One region of the Planococcus sp. FY231025 genome, then DNA from elsewhere that is predicted to be linked to it. Evidence: riboswitches for the same ligand, from Rfam matches in the RefSeq annotation. Region 1 holds a riboswitch; the other holds the start of a gene.
The links. Region 1 has a riboswitch for cobalamin ahead of ACTL32_RS00395 (ABC transporter substrate-binding protein). Riboswitches for the same ligand answer to the same signal wherever they lie in the genome.
Positions count from the first base shown of each region.

Region 2: it holds a riboswitch for cobalamin, as region 1 does, so the genes downstream of both, ACTL32_RS04340 (acyl-CoA thioesterase) here and ACTL32_RS00395 (ABC transporter substrate-binding protein) in region 1, are expected to answer to the same signal.

Region 1 covers NZ_JBQJJG010000001.1:81,653-88,534, forward strand. The annotation lists gene ACTL32_RS00380 (antibiotic biosynthesis monooxygenase family protein) at 1-328, shown strand, start outside; gene ACTL32_RS00385 (DUF1934 domain-containing protein) at 488-898, shown strand; gene argS (arginine--tRNA ligase) at 895-2,556, shown strand; cobalamin riboswitch at 2,604-2,790, shown strand; gene ACTL32_RS00395 (ABC transporter substrate-binding protein) at 3,000-3,977, shown strand; gene ACTL32_RS00400 (FecCD family ABC transporter permease) at 3,970-4,962, shown strand; gene ACTL32_RS00405 (adenosylcobinamide amidohydrolase) at 4,964-6,424, shown strand; gene cbiB (adenosylcobinamide-phosphate synthase CbiB) at 6,421-6,882, shown strand, end outside.
Region 2 covers NZ_JBQJJG010000004.1:204,353-211,234, forward strand. The annotation lists gene ACTL32_RS04330 (MFS transporter) at 1-456, opposite strand, end outside; gene ACTL32_RS04335 (PAS domain S-box protein) at 751-1,536, shown strand; cobalamin riboswitch at 1,659-1,836, shown strand; gene ACTL32_RS04340 (acyl-CoA thioesterase) at 1,994-2,479, shown strand; gene ACTL32_RS04345 (ribonucleoside-diphosphate reductase subunit alpha) at 2,481-4,763, shown strand; gene ACTL32_RS04350 (ribonucleotide-diphosphate reductase subunit beta) at 4,776-5,822, shown strand; gene ACTL32_RS04355 (flavodoxin domain-containing protein) at 5,803-6,285, shown strand; gene ACTL32_RS04360 (SDR family NAD(P)-dependent oxidoreductase) at 6,475-6,882, shown strand, end outside.

The DNA.
Region 1 (6,882 bases):
GGTCGGCGACATCAACGACGGCTACTTTGCGGTATTCAACAACATTCCGGTGACGGAAGAAGGCCGGGAGATTTTTGAAGTACGCTTCCGGAACCGTGCCGGCAAGGTGGAAGGGGAGCCCGGGTTCGCAGCGATCCGTGTTTTGCGCCCGCTGAGTTCGGATACATACATCATCCTGACGATGTGGAAAGACGAAGCGTCGTTCAAGGCGTGGCAAGAATCGGAATCCTACGGGCAAGCGCACGCAAAGCGCGGAACAGCGGAAGGCATCGACAAAAAACCGAATATCTTCGCGCGGCCATCGTTCGTGAAAACGTACATCCGGTAATCCGGCGCAGCCCATTTCATAAATAGCGATCAGCCACTCCCTGGAGTGGTTTTTTGCATTTCTGCCCGTTTTGTCGGGATTCCGGCAAACCCTCAATTGAAAATGTCCGCCGAATCGGGCTATAATGGAAAGGCTATTACTTAAAAGGGGGCAGGCGGCATGAGGAAAATGGTGAAAATCAAATTGACGACCATAATCCGCCAGCCGGACGTGGAAGAACAGAAGATGGAAATGTGGTCCGAGGGGACGATGACGGTGAAGAATGACCGGCGCTACTTGCAGTATGAGGAGCGGCAGGACGAACTGGACATCCGGACCACAGTGAAGCTCGGGCAAGAGGACGCAATGGTTATGAGAAGCGGAGGCCTGCAGATGCGGCTGCCGTTTTTATTACATAAAGAGCAAACCGGCAATTTGACGAATGAACACGGTTCGTTCATGCTGACGACCAAAGCGCATGAGCTGTCGGTCAGCGACACACATTTCAAAGTCCGCTACGATCTTGCGATGGGCGAAAGCTTTGTCGGGGAATACGTGATGGAAATCCAATTTACGGAGGGTACACAATGAATGCAGTAGAAAAAGTACAGTACGCCATTAAAGGAGCAATCAGCGAAGCGGTCCAAAAAGCGGGATTATCGGCAGAGCCGGTGGATGTCTTTTTGGAGTCGCCGAAAGACAAAGCGAACGGGGATTACGCGACGAACATCGCGATGCAATTGACGCGCGTTGCCAAGAAAGCGCCGCGTGCGATTGCCGAGGCCATCCTTGAAAACATTGACAAGGAAGCGGCGAATATCGAGAAAATCGAAATTGCCGGACCGGGTTTCATCAACATCACCATCAAGAAGGAGTATTTGCTGGACGTCGTGAAGACGGTCCTGGAACAAGGGACGGATTACGGCCGCACCAATTCAGGCGGCGGCGAACGCGTCCAAGTCGAGTTTGTCTCGGCGAACCCGACTGGCGACCTGCACCTGGGGCATGCCCGCGGCTCGTCTGTCGGCGATTCGCTTTGCAACGTATTGGACCTTGCGGGATATGATGTATCGCGCGAATACTATATCAATGACGCCGGCAACCAGATCAATAATTTGGCATGGTCGATCGAAGCGCGTTATTTCGAAGCGCTCGGCCAGGAGCTGAACATGCCGGAAGACGGCTACCGCGGACAGGATATCAAGGATATCGCAGAAGACCTGGTGAAAGAGCACGGAGATAAATTCGTCTCCATGACCAAAGAAGAGCGCTTCGAAGCGTTCCGCAAGCATGGCTTGAAAGTGGAGCTTGCGAAGCTTCAGAAAGATCTGGCTGATTTCCGCGTCGAATTCGACGTTTGGTTCTCGGAAACATCGCTGTATGAAAAAGGCGAAATCGATGTGGCGCTGAACAAGCTCCGTGCGAATGGCCATATTTACGAAGAAGACGGCGCAACATGGTTCCGTTCGACGACATTCGGCGACGACAAAGACCGCGTCCTGATTAAGAACGACGGATCGTTCACCTATTTGCTTCCGGATATTGCTTACCACGAAGATAAACTAGCACGCGGCTTCGATAAGCTCATCAACATCTGGGGAGCGGATCACCACGGCTACATCCCGCGCATGAAAGCGGCGATCGAAGCGTTGGGCTATGACCGCGACACGCTTGAAGTGAGCATCATCCAGATGGTGCAGCTGTATAAAGACGGCGAGAAGATGAAGATGAGCAAACGTACCGGCAAAGCGGTGACAATGCGCGAATTAGTAGAACTGGTCGGCTTGGACGCGGTTCGTTATTTCTTCGCGATGCGTTCAGGCGATTCGCATATGGATTTCGATCTGGATCTGGCGGTTTCGCAGTCCAATGAAAACCCGGTGTATTACTCGCAATATGCGCACGCCCGCATCTGCTCGATCCTGCGCCAAGGGGAAGAAATGGGCTTCACGCCTTCGACGGAGAACCTGAGCCTGCTCAGTTCCGAAAAGGAAGTGGATGTCATGAAGAAACTCGGGGACTTCCCGCAAGTGGTGGCGGACGCTGCAAGAATGCGTGCACCACACCGAGTAACAACGTATATCCATGAACTGGCGGCCAATTTCCACAGCTTCTATAACGCCAATAAAGTCCTGGATGCTTCGAATGAAGAAATGACGCGTGCGCGCCTGGCGATCATTACGGCTGTGAAAACGACGCTGGGAAATGCCTTGAAACTGGTCGGCGTCGCAGCTCCGGAAAAAATGTAAGAGACACGGAAATTTTTTCGTGTATAATGGATTTTGTAACGGAATTGAATATTCATAATCATAAAGGTGCTTATGTCTAAGAACATGAGTTAAAAGGGAAGCCGGTTCGATTCCGGCGCGGTCCCGCCACTGTAAGTGAGAGCAATCTGCAGAATGCCACTGAAGCAAGTCTTCGGGAAGGTGCAGAACGCGATGACCACGAGCCAGGAGACCTGCCTTTATGACGCCCATTAAGCCCGCGAGGACCGGCTGGATGCACATGTTTTTTATGTCGTCCTTTCAGACCCTCCGCATCGCTGCGGGGGGTCTTTTTATGGGAATGGCCCGGAAGCGCAGCGATACGGGAATACATAATGAGCGAGATCACAGCTTCAGCGCTGAGCCAGCGGTCCCCCTCCGCTGGCTCAGCGCTGAATGGAAAAAGAAAATTGGAGGAATACACCATGAAGAAGTTTTGGAAGTTTGGGATGAGTGCAGGGCTTGCAGCCGTAATGCTGGCAGGATGCGGCGGAGAAAACGCGGCAGTTGAGGAACAGGAAATCGAAACACCGGCTGAGCCGCCAAAGGAAGTTGCGGAAGCCCAGTTTCCGGTGACATTGACGGATGCGGTCGGTGAAGAAGTCGTGATTGAAGAAGAACCGGATGCCATCGTTTCGATGATTCCTTCGAACACGGAAATCTCTTATGAATTAGGCCTCGGCGAAAAAATAGTTGGAGTTTCCGATTTTGATAATTATCCGGAAGAAGCAGCCAAAGTTGAAAAGATCGGCGGCCAGGAATTTAATGTGGAAAAAATCATCAGCTTGAATCCGGATGTTGTGCTGGCACATGAATCAGGAGTAGCGGTGGGAGAGGCAGGGCTTCAGCAAATCCGTGATGCCGGCATCCCGGTATATGTTGTGCAAGAAGCGAAAAATTTCGATGAAGTATATGATACGATTACGGTAATCGGACAGGCGACAGGTGCGATGGAAGAAGCGGATGCGCTTGTTTCTGAAATGGAAGTGCAAGTGGAGGAAATAAAAGAACAGGCAAGTACGGTTGAAGAACCGAAAAAAGTATTTATCGAAGTTTCGGGAGAACCGGAAATCTATACAGCTGGAAGCGGGACTTTCATGGATCATATGCTTGAAATCATCAACGCGGAAAATGTTGCTAAAGACCTTGAAGGCTGGGCAAGCATGGATCCGGAAGCGATCGTTGAAGCCAATCCAGATGTGATTTTGACGACATATGGCTATTATGTACCTGAAGCTGTAGACCAAGTCTTGGCGCGTCCAGGTTTTGAAGGTGTGGCTGCGGTGAAGGAGAAGGCAGTGGTTGATGTCAATTCGGATTTGGTCAACCGTTCGGGCCCAAGATTGACTGAGGGCTTGCTGGAAATGGCTGAAGCAGTATACCCTGAGGTATTCAGTGAGTAAAACCATTGCCGCCTACCTTGTCTCCCTTTTTCTATTGGCAGGGGCAGTGGTGCTGGGAGTGACGGTGGGGACGGTAGCGATATCGCCGGCCGTGCTATGGAATCCTGCATCGGACGAAGCAGCAGCCAATATCTTATGGAATATCCGCATGCCGCGCGTGGTGCTGGCAGGCCTCGTCGGCGCCGCACTTGCGATCGCGGGTGCCGCATTCCAAGGGCTTCTTAAAAACCCATTGGCTGATCCCTACACGTTAGGAGTGTCTTCCGGTGCCTCAGTCGGCGCCGTGATGACACTCTTTTTCGGCATTTCTATCCCTTTTCTCGGCATTTATACGCTGCCGGTCATGAGCATGGTTGGGGCACTTCTAACGATGCTGGCCGTGATGGCATTTGCTAAACTTGTGGATAAAGCAATGAAAATGGAAACGGTCATCCTGACAGGAATCATTTTCAGTTCGTTTCTCGGTTCATTGATTTCGTTGATGATCGCCTTAACCGGGGAAGAGCTGCGCCAGATCATCGGCTGGCTGCTCGGAAGCGTATCGATGCGCGGCTGGCCGTATGTCCAGATGGCCTTGCCGTTCATCCTCATCGGTTCGTTCGTCTTATGGCTCAACCGCAGGGAGCTGAATGCCATGCTGTTCGGAGAAGAGCGGGCGCAGCACCTCGGTGTGGATGTGAAAAAACGCAAAATGATGATTTTGGTCAGCGGATCTGTTCTAACGGGAGCGGCGGTCGCAGTATCCGGCACCATCGGTTTTGTCGGACTGGTCGTGCCGCATATGGTTCGCCTCATCTGGGGCTCGGACCATCGCCATGTCCTGCCGCTGTCTTTCATCAACGGAGCCGCTTTGCTCATCGTCTGCGATCTGTTTTCGCGGACAATCATTTCCCCGACGGAATTGCCTATTGGCGTAATTACTGCATTTATCGGAGCGCCGGTTTTCGCCTTCATCTTTTTCCGGCAGCGCAAAGGAGTGGCTTGATATGCTGAAAATAACAGAGCTTACCGGCGGATACGGAGACAAGAATATTGTAGAAGGCGTATCTTTTGAAGTGCCGAAAGGTTCGCTGCTCGGCATTCTGGGACCGAACGGCAGCGGGAAATCGACTATGTTGAAACTGGTCAGCGGCGTCTTGCCGGCCAAAAGCGGCCTCGTGAAAATTGCCGGACAGGAGATTGGCAGTTTCGGAGCAAAAGAACTGGCGAAAAAAATGGCCGTTTTGCCTCAGCTGCACGCCCATGCATTTGCCCATACTGTCCGTGAAACCGTTTCGCTTGGGCGCTATCCGCATCAAAGCGGCTGGTTCTCTTCCTGGTCTGCCGAAGACGAAGCGGCAGTTGTGGAAGCATTAGACCTGATGGATATCCGGCATTATGAAAACACACCGATTGACCAATTGTCCGGAGGGGAGCAGCAGCGGGTATTCGTCGCACAAGCCCTCGCCCAGAACGCACAAGTCCTGCTTTTGGACGAACCGACAAACCATCTCGATATCAATCACCAACGGGAATTGCTCGATACGATCAAAAGACAGGCAATCGAAAAAGAATTGACGGTCGTTTCCATTTTTCACGATATCAACTTGGCTTCGATGTACTGCGACCAATTGCTGCTGCTCGACAAGGGCCGTGTCGTGCGCATCGGTGAGCCGCATGAAGTGGTGCGGGAATCGGATATCGAAACGGTTTACCATGCGCGCGTCAGCAACCATCCCCATCCTGAGCTTCCAAAACCGCAGATTACGCTGCTTCCCGGTGTGAAAGGCCTGCCGGAAGAATCGATGATCCGGGCAGAAGCTTTCTCTGCATCCGCTGAAATGGTGTTGTATGAAAGCCCTGTGCCGTTGAAAACCATATCTTCTGCAGTCATCAATGCGGGGGCCGGATGGTTCCGGACCTTCATCAACCGCCATGTGGACATGGATTACAATATCGATGATAGCCTGGCTGACATGACCCGTTTTATCGAAAGCCGCGGCTTCAAGCCGACCGATACGGTGGGCATGATGACGGCAGTGAAAACGGAACATGCCGTCGTCAAAGAATTTCCGGCTTCCTTCGGTTCTGTCGTCATTGCGGTGACAGCTGGAGTCGGCAATGCCGTCGATGTTTCCAAAGCGGCTGAACGGCTGCTTGGCGTCGGTACGATCAATACGTGGATCTTCGTCAACGGCACTTTATCCGATGAAGCGTTTATCCAGGCCATGATCACAGCCACCGAAGCGAAGACCAAAGCGCTTCATCAGGAAGGGGTCAAGGATCCGTTGACCAACACCATCGCGACCGGCACCTCGACAGACAGCTGTCTCGTAGCAGCCACGCAGCGAGGTGATGCGCTTCCTTATGCGGGTCCGATTACGGAACTGGGCAGTTTGATCGGCACCGGCGTGTTCCAATGTACGGTGGAAGCGATCGCCCTTTACCGGGAGGCAAAAAAACAATGATCGGCTATATCGCCGCGATTGCATTGGGCTTATTCCTGGACCGGCTCGTAGGGGACCCGCCGTCGTGGCCGCATCCGGTCCGCTGGATCGGAACGGTGATTGCCGGCCTGTCAAAGCGCTGGAACAAGCCGCCGCACGCTTTCCGCAACGGGTTCTTCATGGTGGCGCTTATTGCCGGTCTGGCATTCAGCGCCGCTTTTGTGCTCGTCAAAGGGGCATACACGGTCCACTGGATTCTGGGCTTTTCGGTGGAAACGGTTTTGATCGCTTCCGGACTTGCCCAGAAAAGCCTGAAAGATGCAGCGGAAGAGGTTTACCGGCCGCTCGTCAATAAAGACTGGCAGCAGGCAAGGGGAAAACTCGGTTGGATTGTAGGCCGTGACACCGTGGATTTGGATGAAAGCGAAATCACGCGCGGCGTGGTCGAAACGGTTTCGGAAAATACCAGCGACGGTGTG
Region 2 (6,882 bases), on a different contig from region 1:
TGCCGAACTGACAAGGCCGCCAATTGCAGCGATACTGATGGCCCGGCCGCGTTTTTTGACAAACCACTGCGGAATGAGGGAGCTTGAAATGAGGGCCATCGACCCTTGCCCTAGCAGCCGAATAAAGAAAAAGCCGATGAATAGCATCAATAGATTTGTAACAAAGCTATTGAACAGGCAAGCGGCTGCAAGTGCCAAAGAAACAATGACCGCCATTTTCCGTGAACCGTTGCGGTCGATCAACCGGCCGATAAAGAACAGCAGAAAGCCTGCGGCCAATGTAGCTGCGGAATAAACGCCGGATACCGTCGAACGGCTCCAGCCGAATTGCTCGATGTAATAGTCGATGAAGATGGAATTGGAGTAGGTTTGTCCGGGGCCAGAGAAGAATTGGGAGAGGGCGGCGATGGCAATGATCACCCACCCATAGTGGAAAGAATAACCGGTTTGTTTCATTTTATATCTCCATTTACTGCAGAACTCAATATAGAAATTGGTTGAGCATTTATTTTTAGTATGCTAGAATCGCAAATTCCTATGATAACACAATAAAAAATTAATAAAAGCAGAGAAGTTTTGATTTACTGAAGTAAAACGATTCAGAAATTTAGTATAGCGATATACTAAGAGAGCTTTGCCGGAGATTGTGGATTATATTCAAAAAAGCCTGATTTAAATCTTATTGCCTGATAAATGCTAGAAATACATGTATGCTGAAGATATGTGTTTTGAAACAAAGGAGGCGCTAAAATGAAAGCAACCAATGGTTCAAAAGCCGAAAGTTTAGCGGTGGATGAAAAAGCGGAACTGTACCGGCAAATTGTCGAGTATTCATTCGAACCGACCATTATCCATTCCGATAATAAAGTCTTGTATATCAATCAGGCAGGTTCTGATTTTTTTGGAGCGGAAGCGGCTGAAGTTGAAGGTTCAAGCGTGGTCAATATCTTTACCGAAGAATATCAAGGATTCATCGAAGAAAGAATCCGCCGCGGAACCGAAGAGGGTGCCGTAGGGAAGTTGGTGGAAACAAGAGTCAGGCTATCCGATGGTTCCATTGCGGATGTCGAGCTGTACTGCCATCCGGTCCACTTCGGGAAAACCAAAGCGATTCAATCGATCATAAGGGATATTACCGAGCATAAGCAGGCAGAACGCGAATTGACAGAACTGAAAAACGAGATTGCGACACCGATTGTGCCGATTGTCGATGGAGTAGCTGTGCTGCCGCTTGTCGGCGCTGTGGACGGCGGTCGAGCGACACAATTGCTTGAAATCATCCCGCAAAAAATCCAAGGGCAAGATTTGGAGCATCTGATCATCGATGTCTCCGGCATCTATAACATCGACAGCATCGTTGCGGAATTTCTATATAAAATCAACGCAATCCTGAAGATGCTCGGAATCGAGCTCATATTCACCGGCATCCGTCCGGAACTTGCCCAAAAAGCGGTGGAGGCGCGGATGGATTTCACCAAACTGCATACCATGTCGAATGTGAAACAAGCGCTGAAGAAGCTGATTCGAATTTATTGATGTTTTGTTGAAGTTAAGAAGCACGAAAATCTTCAAAACAGGAGCTTGTAAAAGAAAAAGATCTGGTTTATAGTTTAGAAATACATTATTTAGTGAATTGTATACATAACAACACTATATATAGTAAAACCGATAACGATGGTGCCTGAAAAGGCTTGATAGGGAATCCGCTGAAAAACGGAGCTGTACCCGCAACTGTAAGTGCTGACGAACTATGGCAATCCACTGTCCAACGGACGGGAAGGACATAGTGTAGGAAGACGCATGAGCCAGGAGACCTGCCATCGTTATAAGTTAATGACCTTCTCCGGGAGCTGGGAGGTGTAGCGAAGGTATTCTGCGCGGTGCAGTGGCTTTTTGCCGTTTTCCGCCCGATTATTTACGTTCATCCAACCCATCCTCTCGTCCGAGAAGATGGGTTTTTTTATTTGCCCGAACATCGACTGGAGGAATAGAGATGACCAAGCAAATCACAGCAAGCCGATCGAGGACGATCCAGACCAAATTGGTGCTGCCGCCTGACACGAACCACATGGGTACCATTTTCGGCGGAACGGTGCTTAGCTTTATCGACGAAATCGCAGCCATTACGGCCATGAAGCACAGCAGCAAGGCGGTGGTGACAGCTTCGATCGATACGGTGAACTTCCTGTCGTCTGCACGGGTCGGCAATGTGCTGCTCCTGGAAGGAGTGGTGATTTCCACAGGGCGGACTTCGATGGAAGTCTACGTAAAAGCGGAATGCCAAAGCATCGAGACAGGCGAGAAAACCTTGACAACAACGGCAATCCTGACGATGGTCGCCGTCGATGAAGATGGAAAACCGACGCCGGTGCCTGGCGTCGTACCGGAAACGGAACACGAGAAGCAGCTGTTCCAAAGTGCACAGGAGCGCAAGCAGCGCCGCATGAAAATCAATGAATACGCAAAGGAGCTGATTTGATATGAATACAATCATCCATACAGAAAAAGATGCCGTGACAAAAGCGATCCTGCGGGCGAGAGATGTCTATAAGCTCGACGCCGCACCCCTGCTCCAAAAAGTGGCAGACCTGGAAAGCCAAGCAAAAGGCGAGCAGTCCTTGATTTATGCGCTCAACCGCATTTCCATGTCCGAGCCGGATTGGACATTCGTTGCCGCGGAGCTTTACTTGAACGATTTGTACAAAGGGGCGGCGAAAAGCCGGGGCTTCGGGGCAGAATCCAAGTACGGGAATTTTTACGAACTCGTGGAAAAACTCAGCAGCATCGGCATTTATTCTGGCGACTTGCTGAAGAGCTATTCAAAAGAGGAAATTCAGGTTCTGGGCAATGAAATCGATGCGGAGCGGGATCTCTTGTTCAATTACATTGGCTTATTTTTATTGGCAGACCGCTATTTGGCGAAGGATTATGAAGGAAATATCCACGAATTGCCGCAGGAGCGCTTCCTTGTCATTGCGATGACGTTGATGCAGAACGAACCACAGGAAAAGCGGCTGGACCTGGTGAAAGAAGCTTACTGGGCGATGAGCAATCTGTATATGACGGTTGCAACGCCGACACTGTCAAACGCCGGCAAGAGCTTTGGCCAGCTGTCTTCCTGCTTTATCGATACAGTGGACGATTCGCTTGATGGCATTTACTTGAACAACTGGGACATCGCACGCCTCAGCAAAGACGGCGGCGGCATCGGCGTCTATTACGGCAAAGTGCGGGCGCTCGGCTCCGACATCAAAAAATTCAAAGGCAACTCATCCGGTGTCATTCCGTGGATCCGCCTTGTCAACGACACCGCGGTCAGCGTCGATCAGCTTGGGCAGCGCCAAGGTGCCGTGGCGATTTACCTGGACGTGTTCCATAAAGATATCATGAACGGCTTCCTGGATTTGAAGACGAACAACGGCGACGAACGCCGGAAAGCACACGACATTTTCACCGGCGTGGCGATTCCGGATCTGTTCATGGAAAGATTGAAGGAAACGGACGAAAATGGCCGCAGCACCGGCGAATGGCATACGTTCTGTCCGCACCAAGTGAAGACGATTATGGGTTGGAAAGATGAAGCCGGAACTGCGCTTGGCCTGGAAGATTTTTATGACGAAACGGACATCAAGCACTTCAAAGAGAAATATGAAGAAGCGGTCAATAATCCACTATTGCCGCGGAAAACCTACCGGGCGATGGACATCATGGCACGCATCATGGTGTCGCAGCTGGAAACGGGCACGCCGTATATGTTCTACCGCGACGAAGTCAACCGCCAGAACCCGAACAAGCACTTGCGCGGCAAAGGGCGCACATCAATTTACTGCAGTAATTTGTGTACAGAGATAATGCAAAACATGTCAGCTACAACTATTACGAAAGAATATACGGATGAAGATGGCAACCTAGTAATGATTCGCAAGCCAGGCGATTTCGTCGTCTGCAACCTGTCGTCGATCAACTTGCCGCGTGCGGTGAAAGCGGAAGTGCTGGAACGGCTTGTGCCGATTCAGATGCGCATGCTGGATAACGTCATTGATTTGAATACGATTTCCGTCGGCCAGGCCGATGCGACAAATAAAAAATATCGCGCTGTAGGATTAGGGACGTTCGGGTGGCACCACCTCCTGGCACTTGAAGGCATCCACTGGGAAACAGAGAAAGCTGTGGCTTTCGCCGATGAATTATACGAGGAAATCGCCTTCCACACGATCCGCTCTTCCATGGAACTTGCCAAGGAAAAAGGCGCTTACCGTGAATTTGCAGGCTCTGAATGGGAGACAGGCGAGTATTTTGAACGCAAAGGTTACACGAGCGAACGATGGAACGAGCTGCAGAGCGCCATCACGGAAAACGGCGTCCGCAACGGCTGGATGATGGCGGTGGCACCAAACTCGTCGACAGCTAAAATCGGTGGTTCAACAGACGGCATCGATCCGCTCTATGCCGTGGAATTTGCGGAAGAAAAGAAAAACTTCAAATTCAAAGTGACGGCGCCGGACCTCGACCATAACACCTATGACTATTACCGCCGTGCGCGCCACGTGCTTGACCAGAACTGGAGCATCCGCCAGAATGCGGCGCGCCAGCGCCATATCGACCAGGCGATCAGCTTCAACTTCTATGTGCCGCATACGATCAAAGCGAAAGAATTACTGGGGCTCCATCTTGAGGCATGGGAGCAAGGTTTGAAGACCACATACTATGTCCGCAGCACTTCCCAGGCGGAAATCGAAGAATGCGAAGCTTGCCAAAGCTAAGGAGGAACAATTATGTCGATACATGCACCATTACAAAAAATCAAACTGCTCAATCCCGAGCAGCCGAATAAATCTACCGGCATCATCAATGGAGAGTCTTCAGGCCTCCTTAACTGGAATGACATTGCCTACCCGCAGATGTATGACCTGTACCAGACCTTGCTGTCGAACTTCTGGAAAGCGCAGGAAATCAATATGCAGGACGACATCAAGCAATGGGACCATTTGACGGATGTCGAACGCGACGTGTTCCTGCGCATCAATACGCAACTGGCATCGCTCGACAGCCTGCAGACACCGACGATGAGCCAGGCGATGGACTACGTCACCGATTCCAGCTTCAAAGCGATTTTCGCGGTCATTTCCCAACAGGAGGCCGTACACAACGAATCGTATTCATATATCCTGAGTTCACTCGTATCCATCAGCGAACAGAATGCCCGCTTTAACCAGGCGAAAAGCGATCCGATTGTACGGAAGCGCAACGAAGGGATCCTCGATGCGTACGAAGCGTTCCGCCAGAACCCGACGCCGCAGACCTTGTTCCGCTTGAGCGTCAACTCGATCAATTTGGAAGGCATCTATTTCTACGCCGGCTTCGCCTTTTTCTATCATTTGGCGCGCCAGCAAAAAATGCTCAAGACGAGCACGATGATCAGCTACATCCAGCGCGACGAGATGCAGCACGCGTATTTCATTTCCCAGTTTATCCGCATCATGCTGACGGAAAACCCGGAACTGAATACCGAAGAAAACATCCAATATGTCTATGACGCTGTAGACAAAGCGGTGCAGCTGGAGAAAGAATGGGCGCATCACATTCTGAAGGACATCCAGGGGCTTGATCTGGATGAGTTCGAAGGCTACGTCGAATACTTGGCCAATAAACGCCTGCGCCAGCTCGGACTCGACAACCTATATCCAGAACAAAGCAACCCGATGCCGTGGATCCAAGTGTTTGGCGATGACATGATGAATGAAACAAAATCGGACTTTTTCGAGCAGAAATCCCGGACCTATTCGAAAGTGTCGCAGTCGAATGGCTTTGACGAACTATGAGCCGCGGATGGCCATCGTCTACGCATCTGTCACTGGGAATACAGAAGCGGTGGCCGAGATACTGCAGAAAATCTGCCTTTCCAAAGGGCTGGAAGTGGAGCTTTGGGCAATAAACGACTTCCCTTCAACTGAACTCTCACGTTACGATGCAGTACTGGTGGGCACTTACACATGGGGAAGCGGGGAGATTCCGAAAGAGATGCATGGCTTGTTTGAGGCGTTCGAACGCTTGGGTCATAACTCACTGATCACCGCGGTCTTTGGAACCGGCGACAGCTTTTTCGCCGAATTCTGCGGCGCCGTCGACCGTTTCCGGGACATGCTCTTTGTGCAGACGGATTTAGCGGCAACGCTTAAAGTGGAATTGATGCCGCAACCCAAGGACTGTGCGCGGTGCGAAAAGTTGATCACCGGCATTCAAAAGAGACTGCATGAACGTTTTCAACAGCCGGAAATAGGGTGAAAGCGATCCATCAAATCAGATCAATTCAAGCTCAAGGGTTTTTCATTTGAAAAGCCCTTTTTGCTATGGGGTTTTTAATTATGCAAAGTGGATGATAGGCAACGGAATAATTTCATAAAAAATCACAAAATTCAGATATTATTGTTAAAATGATTCATATAGGCAAATCGGAATTGAGGAGGGATTGAAATGGATTTAACAGGAAAAGTGGCAGTTGTAACTGGCGCGGCTTCCGGAATCGGTTTGGCGACCGCAAAAGCGCTCGCTGCCAAAGGCGCTAAAGTGGTGGTCGCTGATATTAACGCGGAGGGCGGAAGGAATGCCGCCAAGGAACTCCAGGGCAGTGGAGCAGAATCGGTATTCATCGAATTCGACGCTTCCCAGGAAGATTCCGTAGCACGTCTTATCGCAGCAGCTGTCGAAGCATTTGGCCAAATCGATATCATGGTAAATAATGCAGGGGTTCGGGCACTCAGTGAAACACATATGCTTTCTTATGAAGACTACCGGAAAGTCATTGCGGTTAACCAGGACGGGGTCTTTTTTGGTTCCAAGCACGCCATCCGCGAAATGCTGAAGACCGGAGGCGGTGCCATT